Regions from separate parts of the Cytobacillus sp. FSL W8-0315 genome, predicted to be linked through region 1. Evidence: predicted binding sites of a transcription regulator. Region 1 holds the regulator's gene; each other region holds the start of a gene.

What was found. The regulator LexA, encoded in region 1, represses DNA repair genes until DNA is damaged. The targets are predictions, from matches to a motif close to CGAACATATGTTCG.
Region 2: a site for LexA is predicted at 3,704-3,717, ahead of recA (recombinase RecA). Genes of this name have one in related genera too.
Region 3: a site for LexA is predicted at 5,183-5,196, ahead of MKY20_RS00500 (DUF6434 domain-containing protein). Genes of this name have one in related genera too.

What each region holds. Positions count from the first base shown of each region.
Region 1 covers NZ_JBBOOC010000001.1:3,889,557-3,896,086, reverse strand. The annotation lists gene MKY20_RS19880 (HNH endonuclease) at 526-756, shown strand; gene MKY20_RS19875 (CBO0543 family protein) at 878-1,369, shown strand; gene MKY20_RS19870 (CBO0543 family protein) at 1,366-1,833, shown strand; gene MKY20_RS19865 (hypothetical protein) at 1,971-2,333, opposite strand; gene MKY20_RS19860 (DUF4257 domain-containing protein) at 2,659-2,943, opposite strand; gene lexA (transcriptional repressor LexA) at 3,229-3,852, opposite strand; gene yneA (cell division suppressor protein YneA) at 4,008-4,340, shown strand; gene MKY20_RS19845 (YneB family resolvase-like protein) at 4,350-4,997, shown strand; gene MKY20_RS19840 (DUF896 domain-containing protein) at 5,141-5,374, shown strand; gene tkt (transketolase) at 5,605-6,530, shown strand, end outside.
Region 2 covers NZ_JBBOOC010000001.1:4,027,658-4,034,187, forward strand. The annotation lists gene MKY20_RS20730 (TIGR00282 family metallophosphoesterase) at 1-82, opposite strand, end outside; gene rny (ribonuclease Y) at 212-1,774, opposite strand; gene recA (recombinase RecA) at 2,549-3,589, opposite strand; gene MKY20_RS20745 (competence/damage-inducible protein A) at 3,861-5,111, opposite strand; gene pgsA (CDP-diacylglycerol--glycerol-3-phosphate 3-phosphatidyltransferase) at 5,139-5,717, opposite strand; gene MKY20_RS20755 (helix-turn-helix domain-containing protein) at 5,838-6,530, opposite strand, start outside.
Region 3 covers NZ_JBBOOC010000001.1:76,940-83,469, forward strand. The annotation lists gene MKY20_RS00455 (hypothetical protein) at 1-287, opposite strand, end outside; gene MKY20_RS00460 (hypothetical protein) at 416-649, opposite strand; gene MKY20_RS00465 (hypothetical protein) at 727-900, opposite strand; gene MKY20_RS00470 (DUF5316 family protein) at 947-1,243, opposite strand; gene MKY20_RS00475 (hypothetical protein) at 1,570-1,890, opposite strand; gene MKY20_RS00480 (lysozyme inhibitor LprI family protein) at 2,163-2,816, opposite strand; gene MKY20_RS00485 (NUDIX hydrolase) at 3,043-3,492, opposite strand; gene MKY20_RS00490 (hypothetical protein) at 3,644-3,853, shown strand; gene MKY20_RS00495 (GrpB family protein) at 3,902-4,432, opposite strand; gene MKY20_RS00500 (DUF6434 domain-containing protein) at 4,621-5,148, opposite strand; gene MKY20_RS00505 (restriction endonuclease) at 5,323-5,886, shown strand; gene MKY20_RS00510 (cysteine hydrolase family protein) at 6,017-6,530, opposite strand, start outside.

The DNA of each region.
Region 1 (6,530 bases):
CCGTACGCAAGTGCATCCATGGGAGCGCGAGCAGTACCTGAGCATGTACTAATAAGTAAACCCCTTGACACCATAGGTGTTGAGGGGTTTTTGTTTTCGGGTAAATTATTTAAAAAATTACCACAAGAACCTTAGTTCATAGTAAGAAAAAAAATACAACAATCAAGCCTATTGATGTAATTCCGTAACCTTTTTTAATTCTATAATCGGTTCCAGGAATCTTAGTTATTAAGTAATAAATTGGAATTACAAGTAATATGGGAAGAAAAACCCTTGCATTAGCTGAGAGGTTTTCAAATCTTGAAATTATCGTACCAATAATCAAAAGAGGAATAAAAGTTAGCAAATAGGCAAGTGACACTCTTTTCACACCTTTTTTCTGAATTATACCAAATTTCCAAAATTAAGGGCATCAATTATTAAAGTAACATGGATTCCTAAAATGATGTAAAAAGAAACCAAATTTATACCTTCCTAAAAATAATCGTAAATTTCAGGCAACATTATGAGTAGTTTTATAACAGTGTGGAATGGAAGAAGCTACGAGTAGTAATCAAGAAGCGTGACAACTATGAATGCCAGGAATGTAAACGGAAGGGGCGCTTAAGCATTGAAACAAATGAATACAGTGAGAGTGGTAAGGGTAGGAAGATCCAGTTGCTTGTTCACCATATCAAGGAGCTCGAGCTTCATCCAGACTTAGCGTTTGGTGAAGATAACATGGATACTGTTTGTGTCGATTGCCATAACAAATAACATGGCCCAGACTTCAAAAATATGAAGCTAAACAAATGGCAGCATGATGAAAAGTGGAGTATCGATTTTTTTAATTATGTAAACAAATAGTATTAAATAGTTCTAATGAAAGGTGACTTAAATGAATCTTGAAAGATGGATTATAATGGGGGTATTAATACTAAGTATCATGTGTCTCAAGCTGCTAGTACCGGGAGACAAGGTTAGAGAAGCGTGGGTTATCTTTTTATTTCTGCAGGTCATTACATGGCCAGCCGGTTTAATAGCAGTAGAAATGGGTTGGATTGAATATCCGATTCAATTGTACCCTAAGGCAAATTTATATAATAGGACTAGTTTTTCCTTTGAGTTCTTCCTATTCCCGGTAGTCGCCATTATTTTTAGTTTGTATTTTCCAAGGAACAAAAAAGGGTTTGGCTCACTATTGTATTATGTTTTCTTTGCTGGATTTTTTACCTTCTTAGATGCTGTATTAGAATCTAAAACCAAACTGGTTGAGTACCATGAATGGAAATGGTATTGGACACTAGTAACAGTAATGATTGCTCTATATATAAATGATAAATTTTATCGATGGTTTTCTAAAAGATTAATTTTGGTGGACTTAAAATGACCAGAGAAGTCCTGATTTTATTATGTTCGTGGATTTTATCATTGTACTTGTTATTAAGATATATCCCAACCGAAAGTAAAAGGTTAGCTTGGATAACCTTTATATTTGTTCAATCAATAGCATGGATACATGAATATATACAATTGGTATTTGGATTAGTTGAGTTTCCGTATAGAGAATTTAATAAAGCGACAAATATGAGCTTTTCATTGCATTATATTGTTTATCCCACAATTGCGGTGTTTTTTATACTTTTTTATCCAAAAGAAAAAGGGACAAGAAGAACATTTTTGTACTACTTACTATTTTCAATGGGGATAACAACTTACTCCTATCTTCTCGAAAAATTTAGTTCATTGTATCACTATATTCACTGGAACTGGTTCTTTGGATTAATTACCAACATGATTCTTCTTTATGTTGTAAAGATATATATATTTTGGTTTAAAAAAGGTCTGGTGTAACGAGTTGAAATATCTAGGTTCCCCCCGAGAAATATTAATAGTAAGGATTCTGTGTTAGACGACTAATTTAACCAAGGCAGGGGGCGTAAATTAAGAATAAGAATTAAGAGCTCAGGCGATAAAGGCGTGGCAACAAATCATTTACTTAAAATAAACGCCAGTACAGTGCCCCATATGAAAATCACTAAATAGAATAACCTTTGCAATAGACCGGCGTGCATAGGGATGAAAATTATTAACATATTGAGTGTGACTATGACTAGTAATGTAACTAAACAGTATTGAGTCCAGCGTTTTCCAATTTCTAAAGATTTTGCGTATAGCCAAAGACCGGGCAAAACAGTTATCATGTCAAGTTGAGCTGCTATTGAATGCCAAAATAGATTTATATCTGCTGGTATAAAGCCAGTCACAATATTCCCTAAAGCTAAGATAAGAATAAATATGGTTGCTAGCCGGTTTAGTCCTGTTTTCAAGGGTTTGTGAAAGATATAAAACACCAATGCTGCACTTATATAAAAAAATCCATTGGGCCTTTGCTTATTCCTTTTTTATCTTAGTTTCACTATACTTAATTGCCCATTGGTTCAGCAGAAGGAGCAGTTTTGAAAAAATAGTTAAAGAGGATTTCTAACGGCAAGGATTAGTATTTATGTTTCGTACGCAAGTACATCCCTTGGAGCAACGAACACTACATGAGCAATTACTTTAAAAATTCGAAAACACTCTGTTTGCATGAGCAGGGGGTTTTTACATAGCTAAAATACAAAAACCCCGTTTCTAAGTGAACGAGGTTTTAACTAATTTGTATTTCCCTGCATCTCTCTATTCTTTATGTCTGATCTTTAGGAAATCGAGACATGTCAGCAGTGCATCTCCTCCAAATCCTGCAATTACCGCAAGGAGCACTACCTTTAAGGCAGAGTCAGGATCTGAAGATACGACCAAAAAAACAGCCGCTAAAGCCCCCATGATTACTTCTTCAAAGACCCCCAGATAGATGAATTTTTTTGTCCTTCTGGGTTTGACCATTTTGCCTTCTTTCCGAATATGTCCAACGACACCGACCAGCCCACCAATCAACAAAGCGAAGGTAATGTTCAAAAACATTTTTTCTTCACACTCCTAAAGTCGAGATTTTGGACAAGCGACCTTAGGTTGATTCTCGGTGTATTACCATTATATAGAAAGTGGCTATAAAATAATATGCATAAAAATACCGAATTTTCTGAATAATAAAATAGTCATACATGACTGCAACTTAGTACCAACAGAAAAGGTATCAGTTACTTTCGTATGATTTCACTAATAGCATCAGGTAATAGGAACTGATAACCTTCTTAAAATTGGAAAAAATAAAAAGCAGGCAGTGGCTGCCTGCTTTTTATCATTCTATTAATGCATATGGCGGTATACACCTATAACTTTGCCAAGGATGGAAACATTTCGAAGGATGATAGGTTCCATTGTAGAGTTTTCCGGCTGAAGCCGGATATAGTCTTTTTCTTTAAAGAATCTTTTGACAGTTGCTTCATCTTCCTCTGTCATGGCAACCACGATATCTCCATTATTAGCAGTGCTCTGCTGTTTGACGATGACATAGTCGCCATCAAGGATTCCGGCTTCAATCATACTTTCCCCCATGATTTCAAGCATGAATACATGCTCATCAGCTGGTGCCATTCTTTCTGGAAGAGGGAAGTATTCTTCAACATTTTCAATGGCTGTTATCGGCTGCCCTGCAGTTACTTTACCGACGATCGGAACATTGACTGCACTGACCTTAGGGATGTGAGAAGACTCGTCCAGATCTAAAATTTCAATGGCGCGCGGTTTAGTAGGATCTCTGCGGATCAGCCCTTTGCTTTCAAGACGGGCGAGATGGCCGTGAACTGTTGAGCTTGAAGCCAGGCCGACTGCTTCCCCGATCTCCCTTACAGAAGGCGGATAGCCTCTCAATTTAACTTCCTCTTTAATAAACTCTAATATATCTTGCTGCCTTTTTGATAATTTCACCATCTTTACGCACCTCGTATGTTTTTGTTGTCTCAATTATAGCATCAATTACCATATGATACAAACATAAGTTCGAATTTTTATTGACACAAAACAAATGTTCGGTCTATAATAAAAACATCAAATGCGAACATACATTCTTTTAGAGGTGGTATATCATGCTGAAAAAATTGTGGAAATCATATTCTTATGCTATTATTCTCTTCGTTTTAAGCCTGACAGCATCGTTTATTATGCTCATTCAGATAGAGACACCTGATACGGAAAAGTTTGTGAAAGTCACTGTTGCAGAAGGTGACTCTTTATGGGAAATTGCTGAGAGTTTTTCGGCTGAACATTCGCTGTCTACAGATCAATTTATTAATTGGGTCGAACAAAATAATGAGATAGCGGCAGGCAGGATTTTTCCGGGCGATGAAATTGTTATTCCAGTAAAAGCACTGGATGACGAGCCTTATAAAGAGCTTGCCAGTTCAGACTTTTATGAATAAGGAGAAGTTATGAAAGCAATTATTTACTGCAGGGTTAGTACAACAAAGGATACTCAGGAAACGTCCCTTTCAAGACAGGAAGAAGAGCTGGTGAATCTGGCGAAAAAGCATGATTTTGAAGTAGTCAAGGTGATACGCGAACAGGCCAGTGGATATGACCTTGAAAGAGACGGTATATTGGAGCTTTTAGACTTAATTAAAGAAAAGGATATCAAGGTTGTCCTCATTCAGGATGAAACCAGGCTGGGGCGGGGTAATGCAAAGATAGCGATACTCCATTGCATCCTAAAGGAAGAAGTTCAGCTGTACAGCATTTCGAATAACGGCCAGCTCGAGCTTTCGGAATCAGATTCGATGGTGCTGAACATTGTTGGGATGGTAGAAGAATATCAGAGAAAGCTTCATAACATCAAAATTAGACGCGGCATGCAGCGGGCTGTTGATAAGGGATACCGCCCCGAGAAGAACTTAAGCAATCAGGGAACAAATGGCGGCAGGGAAAGAATAGAGGTGCCGATAGAGGAAATTGTCCGGCTAAGGAAAAACGAGTTAACATTTGCAGAGATTGCTGCAACACTCAGAGGCTTTGGCTATAATATCTCAAAAGCAACAGTCCACAGAAGGTATAAAGAGTATATGGAATCACTTGTTGAATAGAGCACTTTTCTTGTCAAAAGTGTTCTTTTTTAGTATGATGGCAGTTGAGTTTCAGTATTGTTCCATATCTGAAGCTATTGTATAATAAAAACTTCTATCAGAATATCCAAAGGTAAACTTTTGATATAAAGGAGCTTTAATATATGCTGCCAAAACAAAAACTTGCCCGAATTAATGAACTGGCAAAGAAGGCAAAGGAATCAGGTTTAACAGAAGCAGAAGCAAAAGAACAGACTTCTCTCCGCAAAGAGTATTTGGAGACTTTTCGCTCTGGCATGCTGAACACGCTTAAAGGTGTTACAATCGTTGACCCGAAAGGAAATGACGTAACTCCGAAAAAGCTAAAAGACTTCCAAAATAAAAACCGCCTTCACTAATATTATAATTGCAAGGGATACACAATGCTGTATTCCTTCTTTTAATAGAAAGCGGAGATGACTTCTATTACCGGCTATCTCCGCTTTTTTTACATACGCCGGGTCTTTTTGTGTCAATATAGTAACAAACCGGCTTTTTTGTCCTTTTCCTGACCCTATTGGTTGTGAAAAAAAAGGACACCCGATAATATTAAAAGAGTAAAGAATTACTACTCGAAAGGATGTATTGAATGTTTAATCACACAGATGAACTATCCATCAGTTCCATTCGTACTTTATCAATCGACGCCATTGAAAAGGCGAATTCCGGCCATCCGGGGATGCCGATGGGTGCAGCGCCAATGGCTTATACGCTTTGGACACGCTTCATGAACCATAACCCGAAAAATCCTGAATGGTTCAACCGTGACCGTTTCGTCCTTTCTGCTGGACATGGCTCCATGCTTTTATACAGCCTTCTTCATCTTTCTGGCTATGATGTTTCCATGAATGACATTAAAGAGTTCAGACAGTGGGGAAGCAAGACGCCAGGTCACCCTGAATATGGCCATACTCCAGGTGTTGACGCAACAACAGGCCCATTAGGTCAAGGTATTGCAATGGCTGTTGGTATGGCAATGGCTGAACGCCACCTGGCTGCAACATACAACAAAGACAACTTCAATGTTGTTGACCACTATACATACAGCATCTGCGGTGACGGAGACCTTATGGAAGGCGTTTCGGCTGAAGCTGCTTCCCTTGCTGGCCACTTAAAGCTTGGAAGACTGGTTGTTCTATATGATTCAAATGATATCTCACTTGATGGTGACCTTGATAAGTCTTTCTCTGAAAGTGTTGAACAGCGATTCAAGTCATACGGCTGGCAGTATATCCGCGTAGAAGACGGCAATGATCTTCACGAAATTGCAAAAGCAATTGAGGAAGCGAAGCAGGATGAAAACCGACCAACAATGATTGAGGTTAAAACAGTCATTGGCTACGGTTCTCCAAACAAATCAGGTAAATCTGATGTTCACGGCGCTCCACTGGGTGCTGATGAATTGAAATTAACGAAAGAAGCCTATAAGTGGACTTTCGAAGAGGATTTCCATGTTCCTCAGGAAGTATATGATCACTTCAAGCAGCAGGTTGTAGAAAGCGGCTCTAAGAAGCA
Region 2 (6,530 bases), 140 kb from region 1:
TTTCTTTTAGCTTCGGTACATATTCAGTGATCATATCACGCCCCTGGGATCCCACTACATCTCCGACAAACAATATATTCATGTCATATCCCTTTCTGTTTTTAAAGATATATGTATGCTTTTCCAGTCTTTTTTATTAGTTTAACACAGTTTCCTGCATCAATATAAAGCACACCCCGAAAAAGAAATAAAGCGATGCATGTGCATCGCTTTATTTTGCATATTCAACGGCCCTCGTTTCACGGATAACCGTGACCTTGATGTGGCCCGGGTAATCAAGTTCCTCTTCAATCTTCTTACGGATATCCCTTGCCAAACGATGAGATTCAAGGTCATCAATTTGTTCAGGCTTAACCATAATGCGAATTTCCCGTCCTGCCTGAATGGCAAATGATTTTTCAACGCCATCATAGGATTCTGAAATCTCTTCAAGCTTTTCCAGACGTCGAATATAATTTTCAAGAGTCTCTCTTCTTGCTCCAGGTCTTGCTGCTGATAAAGCATCAGCTGCAGCGACAAGCACGGCAATGATCGAAGTAGGCTCTGTGTCACCATGGTGGGAAGCAATACTGTTGATGACAACAGGATGCTCCTTATACTTAGTGGCAAGTTCCACACCGATTTCAACATGGCTTCCTTCCACCTCATGGTCGATTGCTTTTCCAATATCATGAAGCAATCCAGCACGGCGTGCCAATGTTTCGTCCTGTCCTAATTCGGCCGCCAGCAAACCTGAAAGCTGAGCCACTTCCATTGAATGCTTTAACACATTCTGACCGTAGCTTGTACGGAATTTTAAACGGCCAAGAATTTTGATTAAATCTGGATGCAGACCGTGAACACCAACTTCGAAAGTAGTTTGTTCACCAATTTCGCGGATGTGTTCATCCACTTCACGGCGGGCCTTATCAACCATCTCCTCAATCCGAGCTGGATGGATGCGTCCGTCCTGAACCAGTTTGTCTAAAGCTAAGCGTGCAGTCTCACGGCGAATCGGATCAAAACCGGATAAAATAACCGCTTCCGGCGTATCATCGATTATGAGATCAATTCCAGTCAGAGTTTCAAGAGTACGGATATTACGGCCTTCACGGCCAATAATGCGCCCTTTCATCTCATCATTTGGCAGGTTGACAACTGATACTGTAGTTTCTGCTACATGATCAGCTGCACATCTTTGGATAGCCAGTGACAAGATTTCCTTCGCTTTCTTATCTGCGTCCTCTTTCGCTCTAGTCTCGCTCTCTTTTACCATAATAGCGACATCGTGAGCCACTTCCTGCTCCGTGCGCTCTAAAATGATGGACTTTGCCTCTTCACGAGTCAAGCCTGAGATGCGTTCCAGCTCAGCTTGCTGCTCTTTAATCATCTCGTCCACTTTGCTTTCCATCTCTTCAATATGCTGTTGTCTTTTGCTAAGAGAATCGTCCCTCTTTTCTAAAAGCGCTTCACGTTTATCTAACGTTTCATCTTTGCGATCAAGGTTCTCTTCTTTTTGCATTAAGCGATTTTCTTGTTTTTGCAGTTCATTTCTTCGATCACGAATTTCACTTTCCGCATCTGTGCGAAGCTTGTGAATTTCATCTTTCGCTTCAAGCAGGGCTTCTTTCTTCGTAGCCTCAGCTTCTCGCTTTGCGTCTTCCAAAATCTGCTCAGCAGCATCTTTAGCTCCTGCAATTTTTGCTTCGGCAATAGATTTGCGAACAAAATAGCCAACAATAGCACCGACGATTAGGCCAAGCAAAATGGAGATGATTGCTGTTACTAGATCCATCATTTCACCTCCTCTTGCTATGAACTTGTTTGTGTTACGTTTTTTAAAGTGTCGGCATGTACATTGTCCAATTCAACATACAGCACTAAGGCTTTTAAACGTTTCAATCTCAATAAAGCACTGGGCATCCATTTGAGGGCTGGCATAATATTAACGTATGAATAGCCAATGGAGCCTGGAGAAAGACAAAGTCTAACTCAGTAAGAATTTCTTTACATATAAAATGTAAAATATACATTTTTAATTGTAAAGCTGTGGAATTTCATTGTCAAGGGTTTGTCCTATAGGCTTTTCTTAATATTTCGATTGGTTTGAACACTTTTGATCATTTAGTCAATTCATTTTTTTATGTCTTAAGATTACAACTGGTTACAATTAAGATTTTGTTTAGCGTCCGTTGAATATGGGTGTTGATTTCTGATGCAGTCACTCAGCGGCCGAGGGCGGTCCGGGAGCCTCCTCAGCGCATTCGCGCCAACGGGGTCTCCCGTTTACCGCACTCCCGCAGGACATTGAGTAAGCTCCTCTGTTAAACACCGCACGAAGAAAATGCGTTAGCATTTTCGAGGATCTCGCGCCTTCCACTACAATCAGCATGTACTAATTAAGTAATTTTAGTTATCAAAACCCTTAAACCGATATTTCAAAGGATATTTTCAATACTACTGATGAACTGTCGTACCATGAGCTCAAATCCACATGTAACCTTCCCGTTTACATAATTTCATACCTATAAGAAAAGCAAAGCCGCCCGGGCTTTGCTTTTGCTTTGTATTAATCGATCAGCTCGAATTCTTCCTGCTCTTCGTCTCCGCTGATTACTTTATCTCCATCAAGTCCATAGTGTTCACGGATTTGTTTTTGGATAGTGAGGCGGATTTCAGGGTTTTCTTTTAGGAATACTTTGGCGTTTTCACGGCCTTGGCCAAGGCGCTCTTCATTGTATGAGTACCATGAGCCGCTCTTTTGGACAATATCCAGTTCAGAGCCAAGATCGATGATTTCGCCTTCCTTAGAGATTCCTTCACCGTACATGATATCTACTTCCGCCACTCTGAACGGAGGAGCGACTTTGTTTTTGACAACTTTGATCTTTGTCTTATTACCAACCATTTCATTGCCCTGCTTAAGAGTTTCTGCACGGCGCACTTCAAGACGGACAGAAGAGTAGAATTTCAAAGCGCGTCCGCCAGGAGTGGTTTCAGGGTTTCCGAACATAACTCCGACTTTTTCACGGATCTGGTTAATGAAAATCGCAATGGTTTTAGATTTGTTGATTGCGCCTGATAGTTTACGAAGTGCCTGGGACATAAGGCGGGCCTGCAAACCAACATGGGAATCACCCATTTCCCCTTCAATTTCAGCCTTTGGCACAAGGGCTGCAACAGAGTCAATTACCAGAATATCAACAGCTCCGCTTCGAACAAGTGCTTCTGCAATTTCAAGCGCCTGCTCTCCTGTATCCGGCTGGGAAAGTAAAAGCTCATCAATATTCACACCAAGATTTTGTGCATAAACAGGGTCTAGAGCATGTTCAGCATCGATAAAAGCAGCTTGTCCGCCGCTTGCCTGAACCTCTGCAATTGCATGCAGGGCTACAGTTGTTTTACCTGAGCTCTCAGGTCCATAAATTTCAATAATGCGTCCTCTTGGATAGCCCCCTACCCCAAGAGCTGCATCAAGGGCAAGGGATCCGCTTGGTGCAGTGGAAATTTTCCGGTCAGTCTGTTCACCAAGCTTCATAATAGAACCTTTACCAAATTGCTTTTCTATTTGTTTTAACGCCATTTCAAGAGCTGCTTGACGATCACTCACTAATAGTTCCTCCTTTTATATAGACGAATCTATCTTTTGATTAGATTCGTTTTGTCTCATCTCAAAACCTAACTCTACTATAAACCTTTTCAATGCATTTGTCGAGCAAAAAGTCGAACATCCATTCGATTTTTTTCACCAGGACATTTTGCCCGAAAATATCAATTCATGCTGTGGAAAATGTAATTTTCAGATGTGAATCAATAGAAGAAATGGCATTTCGATAAGAATTCTGTCTATTTTTCAGGCTATTAAAAAATCAGAACGCTTTTCAGGCGCTCTGACATTCTTTTAATGCTTTTATAAGAAAATGGCAGCCATATTTTACCGTACGGACACGGTTTGCCGCCCTGGTTCCCCCAAGGTTCAGCTTTTCAGTCTGGACAGGCTTACCTTTTATCCAGATGCCTATATATACGGTTCCCACCGGGTTGCCTTCCAGTTCGTCAGGACCAGCAACACCTGTGAAGCTGATTCCGATATCTGAGTTAGTCAGACTGGCGACATTCTCAGCAAGCTCTGCTGCACACTGAGCACTGACGACCCCCTCGTTATCAATCGTTTCTTTGCGAACTTTTAAAACCTCAGCCTTAACTTCGTTTGTATAGCAAACCACTCCGCCTTTTAGAAGTCCGCCTGCTCCCGGAATGGATGTAAACTCCTGCTGAAACATGCCGCCTGTTAAACTCTCAGCAGCGGAAATAGTCATATTGTTTTCCTTGATCAGCTTGGTGAGCTCATGCATCAAGGAAGTGTCATCGTAGCCATAGAAGAATTCGCCGACACGGCCGAGGATTTTAGCTTCAGTTTCATCCATCAGCATCATTGCCGTGTTAGGCTGGCTATGCTTTGCCGTAAGCCTTAGCGTGACTTCTCCGTCAGAGGCAAGCGGAGCAATTGTTGGATTACTCTGCGCATCGATAATATCTTCAATCTCAGTTTCAAGCATGGCTTCTCCAATCCCGAAAAAGTGCAATACCCGGGAAACAATCACATCATCTGTGCCCAGCTTGGATTGCAGGGCCGGAAAAGCATGTTTCAGGAACATAGGCTCCATTTCATTTGGAGGTCCCGGAAGTAGCATAAAAACATGCCCGCCATTATCGGAAATCATTCCAGGAGCCATTCCATGCTCGTTAGGAAGTACTTGTGCATCCTCAAGTACAAGTGCCTGTTTTTTATTATTCTCAGTCATCTCTCTGTTGGTCCGTTTAAAATACATCTGTATGGATTCAAGCGCCTGCTCATCCATGACAAGCTCTTTGCCTAGATGGCGGGCAATCGTTTCTTTCGTCAAATCATCCTTTGTCGGCCCCAGCCCGCCAGTGAAAACGATCAGATCTGATCGATCTTCCGCAATTTTGATCACAGACTTCAGGCGCTCAGGGTTATCGCCAACCACTGAATGGTAAAAAACATTAATGCCCAGTTCAGCAAGCTGCCGGGAAAGAAAGCGGGCATTTGTATTAACGATTTGTCCAAGTAAAAGCTCAGACCCGACAGCTATAATTTCTGCATTCATTCAAAAGCCCCTTTCTGGCTAAAAAAATTATTTTGAGTTAATGAAGGCCTGCTTGTTTTTTGCAAAATAGTCCCAGCCGGACCAGATGGTAAAGAACATCGCAACCCAAAGGGCAATCAGATCAAACGGAATTGAAACCATTTCAAAAATAATATTATGTAAAAGCAGTGAAGAAATGGCCACAATTTGAGCCCATGTTTTGATTTTGCCTAGCTGATTCGCTGCGACTACTTCTCCTTCCCCCGCCAGAACAAGCCTTAAACCTGTTACGGCAAATTCACGGCTAATGATAATAATCACAATCCAGGATGGAGCCAGCTCAAGATCAACAAGGACAATCAATGCTGCAGAGACAAGGAGCTTGTCTGCAAGCGGATCAAGAAACTTACCTAAATTTGTAACCAGATTGTATTTGCGGGCAAAATAGCCATCAACCCAATCGGTAACTGAAGCAATGATAAAGATAAGAGCTCCAATCAGGTGGGTTACCGGCATTTCCGCTCCAAGGAATTCTATATTTCCCCACGAAAAAGGAACAAGCATTACGAGCAGAAATACGGGTATCATCATGATACGTGACACTGTAATTTTATTTGGCAGATTCATGTTTTACCTCCAAGTATAGTAAATGAAGCTTCTTGCAGAAAAAGGTGTCAGACATTCGCTGCAAACCTTTTAATGATAATTTTTACATAAAAAGCGAAAATAGTCATCTAAAGAAGATGACTATTCGGTCTTCGGCGCGTACTTAATGGTTATATCCTGCTTGACGGATTGTGAAGGCGGCACCTTATACTCAATTTTTTCGCCGTTTACATAGATTTCAGTTTGAGTCGAATTTCCGACTACAATAGAAGCTTCCGTTTCCTTTGAAAAGTCTACCTTCTGGCTTTTCGTGCCATCAGCTGTCAGCATTCCCTGGTAGAAGGAATTTCCTTTGCCGTTTTTGATATTCACCCAAGTTTCTCCTGTAGACACAACTTCCAGTTCAAACTTGTCCGCATTTTTCAATTCATAAACCGTTCCATTTCCGCTGGATTGCACCACAGCAACCTCCTGCTTTGGCGCTTCCTCGGCTTCTTGATCCTCGGCAGTTTCCTCAGCAGAGTCTTTGTCAGCAGATTCTTCTTTCTCTCCTGCTGATTCATCTTTATCATTTTCATCTTTTTTACTATCTGAAAGGTTTTCAGACTCTTCTATGACCGTCTGCCCATCTGTCCGATCAGATGGCTGCTCTTCATTATCCGCCTGATCTTTGGCACCCAGGAAATTATAAAGGACTGCGATGAGACCAATTATAAAGACACCAATAAGTACCTTTGGGAGAATATCGAATACCTTTGAAGTCCTGCCAGAAAGATCTTTTCTGGATTGAACACGGGATAGCTTTTCCGGAATATCATCATTCATCTGTGCCGG
Region 3 (6,530 bases), 3.8 Mb from region 1:
AGGGTGGCATCATAGATGATTGAATCATAATTTTCCGGACTTGGTTTAAGTTGAAAATGTGTTACTTGTTCAAACAATATTTCTATTGCCGACGGATTATTAAATTGTCTATGAAAAAGCATTTGCATTTTGGTATCAAGCCCTAGTCCAACACTCATTGACCGGTTATGATCTACATAACTGTCAGTCCACATCATCAGCTCTTTCAAGCAGCTATCGTGGAAATAACCAAATAACTCTAGAAGTCCTTTGATATCATCATTTCCTTTTATTTCAACCCACTCCATATTTGCCTCCTCTTAGACAAATTCATAAATATAAGAAAGGTTCGTCATATTATTTTCAATTCCTTCTTTAGCTCACTGCCCTGTTTATTCAAAAAGAAAAAGCCACCTGGATTGGCAGCTTTCGTTTGCTACTCATTTTTCTTCATTGAAGCCAAATAAGCAATTGCAATGAGAACTGCAATGATTGAAGTGATTACAGAATATCGGAAAATAGTAAAAAAGAACTCAGGAAAAGGTGTTATAACACTTGAAGTCATACCATCAACATCAGTTGTGCTTTCTATCCGCTTCATAAAGGCCACTAATAAGAAAAAGGAGACAATAAATGAATATATCCCTGTTTTCACTATTATTTTCTCCATAAAATCCCTCCTAATTTTCCATGACTTACTTTTTCAATTACAGTTACCTGGAAGCAAGGAATCACGAGTTCATAAAATTATTGAAATCCTCCTGAGTCTTTATTTTCTCCCATCAAATAATTTGAGCTCTCTCCTGGTTTTGCATTAGGATTGAATGGGATATGAGGATTATTATTGTTTTTCTTGCGTTTCCAATCAATAAATAAAGCAAATAGTATAATTCCAACAATAAAAATCACTAACCACCACATGGAATCAATCCCCCTTGTTAGAAAGGCCGCCTTTATTGATATACACTTATTTAGCTAAGAAAAGATAAAGAAGCAGCGCAGTCATAATATTTGGCAGACCAATTAAAACGGAGCCGATGCTTGTTCTTTTTCGTTTCTGTCTTTCGTCTGGAGAATCAGGTGCTTCTAGGCCTGCCCTTATTCGGTGGGGGCCAGGTATTGAACCTGACATAAGAACAGACATGGCCAAAAAAAATAAGCCAATTGCTCCTGTCACTAAGTAAGCCTTACTTAATTCCCCAAAACCAAATGATAGTAAAACACCAGTTATTGACAAAACCATTCCGATAATTAGATACTTCAAACCAAACCTCCTTTTTCCTAACTATATACGGTTGAAGCCTTGGATTGTTTCAATTTTAATTTTATTCAGTCTTTTTTGCCGAGGACAATATAGACAGTTGCGAAATGATAAAACCTATGTAACATGCCAGATTCGGCTCCCTCTGAAAAAAAACTTGACCACAATTGATCAAGTTTATGTCAACACACACACCTAGACGATGTTTGTTTAACATTTTATTGGCTTATTCCAGCATACTACGCGACAGTCATCTTTGCATGGTATTTTCTCCTTATGCCAAACAATTTTGCGTCCATCGTTACAGCATTTTTCTTCTTTACGCCAAACTATTCGGTAGCCATTTTTGCAGTGTTCATTATGCTTATGCTGGCAAATGGTTTTGCAGTGCTTCTCGAAACATTCTTTCTTTTTGCAGCAGCAATCATGATGGCAAGTATGATGTTTACACTTGTCATATCTGCATCCACAATCATGATGGCAAGCATGATGATTGCATCTGTTCTGTTTATTTCTGCAATCATAATGGCAATCATGGGGTTTGCACTTATCCTGTCTACATCGATCATAATAGTAACCATGATGATCGTACTGGTCCTGCATATATCCATCATGATGATAGTAGTCATTCTGATTATAGCTATAACCACTATGATAAATTGTTCTTCCTTCAGAATGCCAAGATGAACTCAACATAATCCACTCCTTTCTTGATAGATTACTATATCTTTATTCAAATTTATTACCTTTGCTTGTGTAATTATCTATTAAACATATTTATTATTTAATGACCAAATACAAATCTGCCCCGTCTGGCCGAAGAAAAAAAAGGAGCTGCTATCCCTACTGGATTTGCAACTCTTTCACTCGTTTAAAATAAGTACAAAGGAGATGGAGGCAACCTGCTCGTTAGTGCCAAAAATTACTTCATATACTTTGCAACCAACAAATAACACCTTTCTCTTGTAAGACTTGCTTGTGTAGCCACATATTCCAATGGCTCCATCGAACCGCCTTTGTATTTCAGAGAAGACTTTTTCGCAGCTTCATCTCTTTGTTGGATCCAGATCCGCTGTTCTTCTCTTAACTGGTCCATCTGCCCTTTATCAAGCTGATCTTCTAGCAGACCATAAATTTTGTTTAATTCCTCATCCCAATTTCTATATCTTTCCGCCTCTTGCTCCACCAATTCTGCGGTGGTTGTCTTGGCTTCTTCATATCTGTCCGCTTCTTCCATTTTGTTTAGTTTCTTTAGATATTCATCCTTATTACTTTCATGATTTTCATTTTGATTACTGGACTCCACTGACTCTCCATCATTTGAGGCTGCAGATGAATTGTCTGTATTTTCTTGTTCATTGAGCTGTGTGTTGTCACTGCTGCCAGAAGAGTTTTCTTCCTCATTTTCCTCTGAATCTGCAGAATCCCTATCAGTTGAGCCGCCATCTTCATTTTGAGCCGAGCTGTTATTAGCTGGCTGGCTGCTCGATTCTTCAGATGAGTCTCCACAAGCAGCCAGTACACCTGATAATGCTACTGTTATCAGTACCGTCAAAAACTTCTTGTTTTTTTCCATATTCCAACTTCCTTTTTATATTTAGTAACGAAATTTATACTATTAAATTTTTGAACAAATCCTTCAGTATCGAGCATAATTAGATGATCTATGTCTTCGAAAATGATTATTTCTGCCCTCCCTCCTTCTAAATTAATCTTATCATTTTCTTCATAGAAAATTATCCCAATTCCATTATTTTCTGTTTTTCAGCGAAGAAAAAAGAGCTCCGGTTGGGAACTCCTTCTTAAATAGAATTAATATAATCCTCAATCACTTTACGATCTGGAGGGCTTATATTTGAGGGAATATCATGAACATGATAAAAGCGTAAATCATTAACCTCTTCGTTATCGATTGTAAGTTCTCCATCATAGTCGGTGCAGATATAGGAGGCAATGACATTATATACTTCATCACCGTGAGGATATTTATAGTAAAATTCATCTCCTGAATAGATATTAAACAACCGCAGATCATTTGCTGTTAACCCAGTTTCTTCAAGCAGCTCTCTCTTAGCCACCTCTTCCAATGTCTCTCCGGGCTCCAGAGAACCTCCCGCCAATCCCCAGCAGTTATTATCCTTCCTTAATTGTAATAACAGCCTATTATTCTTATCCAAAACGATTACACTCGCTCCAGTAATAACAAGAGGACGGCTTCCAACTATTTTTCTTAACTCCATGACATACCCCATAGTAATCTCCTAAATATAAGATTTCCCTATATAATTCGATATTTGGAAGATAAATCCTTTTGAAAGATATTAATGGGATTTTATGTTAATATGTAGATATATGTTATTTAACTAACAGACAGTTATTAAGATTAATCGAAAGGAGGATTTTATGAACACTCAAAATAAACACACCACAAAAGCAATAGGAATTTCATTGTTAATAACTATATTTGCCTTTTTCAATGTGGATATTCCTAAACCTTATACAGTAATTTATTTACTCTTCGTATCTGTTGCTTCATTCATAAGCATTTATTTAATTTCAATGATTACTGCAAAAGCATACCAAAAGTTTGTTAAGCACATTGGCTGTAATTAAAATCCTTTTAACCTAATGCCATAATTGTGAAGGAATGAGAGCATATTGCTATTCCTCTGCATTTAATTTCCTTGCTTCCCCAGACCAAACAAGTGCTTTTTTCTCCATTTCCTTCACAAATGCCTTTTTTGCTTGGCTATACTCACTTGTGTCATCAAACCTTTTTGCTAATTCTTCCTTGAATTTAGTGTACCTTGCTGCTTCAGCAGGATGGGACCGCAGATAATCTCTAAATATTAGGTGCCGTTCTATTTGGGGGTTATCAAATTGATAGAAATGCAAATGATGAGATCGGTTTTCCCCGCCTTTTCGAAATAATCGTCTTCCTGTAATTCCCCATTCGCCAGCAGCCTCATATCCTAGGTTTTTCATTTCTTCATTAAAACTGTCTATCTTTTCGATGTCCTTCACAATAAATATCATATCGATTACAGGCTTTGCCTTCATCCCCTGGACCGCAGTACTGCCAAAATGTTCACATTTTATGATGTCATCTTTAAAGATGGTTTTGAGAAACTGTGCCTCTACTTCATACATTAAAGCCCAATTATCGCTAAATTCCGTAAGCCGAATCTTCATTTGGAGACCTCCATTATAAAACTTACATTGGGTAATTCATCCACAATTAGTTGTTGCTCCAAACCCTTTCAACCACACCCATTCCTGCCCATTAAATTCCATTCTGCATCTACTCTAATTAATTGATTAACTTCAAACCTGCTTTCATATGTAAATCAGCCTCTGTATTTGTTGCTTCCTGGCAGTTTTTATAAAACATTCCAGGCTTTAATGGCCTCTTCTCGATTACTGCCTTTGTTTTTTGGGTCTGCAAAATAATCTCTGGTGAACTGATTATATTCGAATTGAGACCCTATTTGTTTTTTATAAGACGGATTCTTTTTTCTTTCTTCCTCTTCATACCAAGCATGAACCACATCACGATATGTTTTGCCTGCATTTTCTTTAAAATAATTTTGAATATAAGTCGAAAAATGAAATTTAGGGATAATTGATTTGAAGAAGGCTCTTACAGTCTGGCTGCAGCGGTGATTTTCTGTGATGACAGTATCTAAATTTAATTCTGACAAAACATCTTTAGAAGGGGACTTTTTTTTCTTTGCTGGCTTGTTTATTTCTCCTGTCTGAAGAAATGCTGCTATTCTATCCGTAATCTCCATTTTAGAGCCAGCAGCACTCATTCCATTCTCTCTGCAAAAAACTCGCAGCTCTTCTTTTAACCAATAATAGCTGAGGAAATCTTTTACTTCCAAATCCTTTCTTAGTTCCGGCCTCAAGTATTCTACCTCCATTTTAAGATAATAATATTATAAAACACATGTTCGTAAATGTAAATTTTACCAATATATTTTGGCTATTCCAATCTTTTTAGATATTCCTATTCTTGCCGCCCAAATGATTTGTGATATAACAAGATTAGAAGACTTTTAGAATGAAGGATGTGTTACAGGTTGAATGAACGTCATCATCTAATACTTTGGTTTATGATCATCCTGGTGCCGATTATTGTCTTTATGAATACGAACAATTGGGAAAATGCATTTCTGACTTTTTTGGGAGAGGTGATTTTCTATCTCGTTTACGGATTGTTTTGGTTTCGCCGTGATCAGAAAAGTCAGGCGGATTCCGAAATCTGGCTGATCAGCAAACTTTCAGATGAGCAATTAGAGGATTTCTCCATCTCTCTATTATCCAAACTTGGTTATATAGTTACAAAACCGATTGATGAGAATCCGGATATAAGTTTTTTACTTGCCTCTCCATCGGGGTATCAAGTGATTGTTAAAGTCAAAAGCCATAAAAGAGAAGTCGGAATACGCCTAGTCCAAAAAACTTTAAGGCAAATGGATATTTTTGATGCTGCTGAATGCTGGGTCATCACAAATGAGCGTTTCACCCGTCAAGCAATTGAATTTGCCGAAGCAAACAATATGCGTTTATATGACAGGCAACAGTTTATAAAATGGATTCTAAAAGCGAAAAAAGGGGAAAAAATACGGGGGCAGCATTCTTGATGTTCAGGAAATTCCTGTATACCTCTACTTTCATGAATGCCTATCTTTCACAAATTAAATATCCCAATTTCACAGTAAGAAATTGGGAATCTATTGTTAATAAGGAATATCTCTATACTATAAATTCAATTCACCTATATGAATCATGTATCGGATGAAACAAGTCTTCCGCTGCATTTCTGACAACTGAAAAATGTTCCACATTGTAATGGCCGTGAAGAGTATCATTATGATGCTTGATAATTTGTTCTGCACTTAAAGCATCGCTGTCCGTTGTTGAATGTCCATCACCTACTAATGTTACATCCAATCCACTAATAGTTGCGGTTCTAACTGCACTGTCTATACAGTGCTGGGTTTTACACCCCATTATAACAACATGCTTGACCTTTTGAGATTTAAGGTGATCCAGCAGTCCTGTTCCATGGAAGGAATTCGTCGCAGCTTTATCAAAGAACTTCGTTTCCGCAGGCACATTAATTTCTTCGTGAACCTGAAATCCTTTGCCTTTCCCTTCAGCAACATCTAAATCCCTAACAAAGACAACTGGAATACTGGATTGCTTTGCCTTTTCGATCACTAAATTGATATTCCCAATAAGCCGCTCTTTATTAAAAACTTTACTTTCTTTTATATTCCCATCA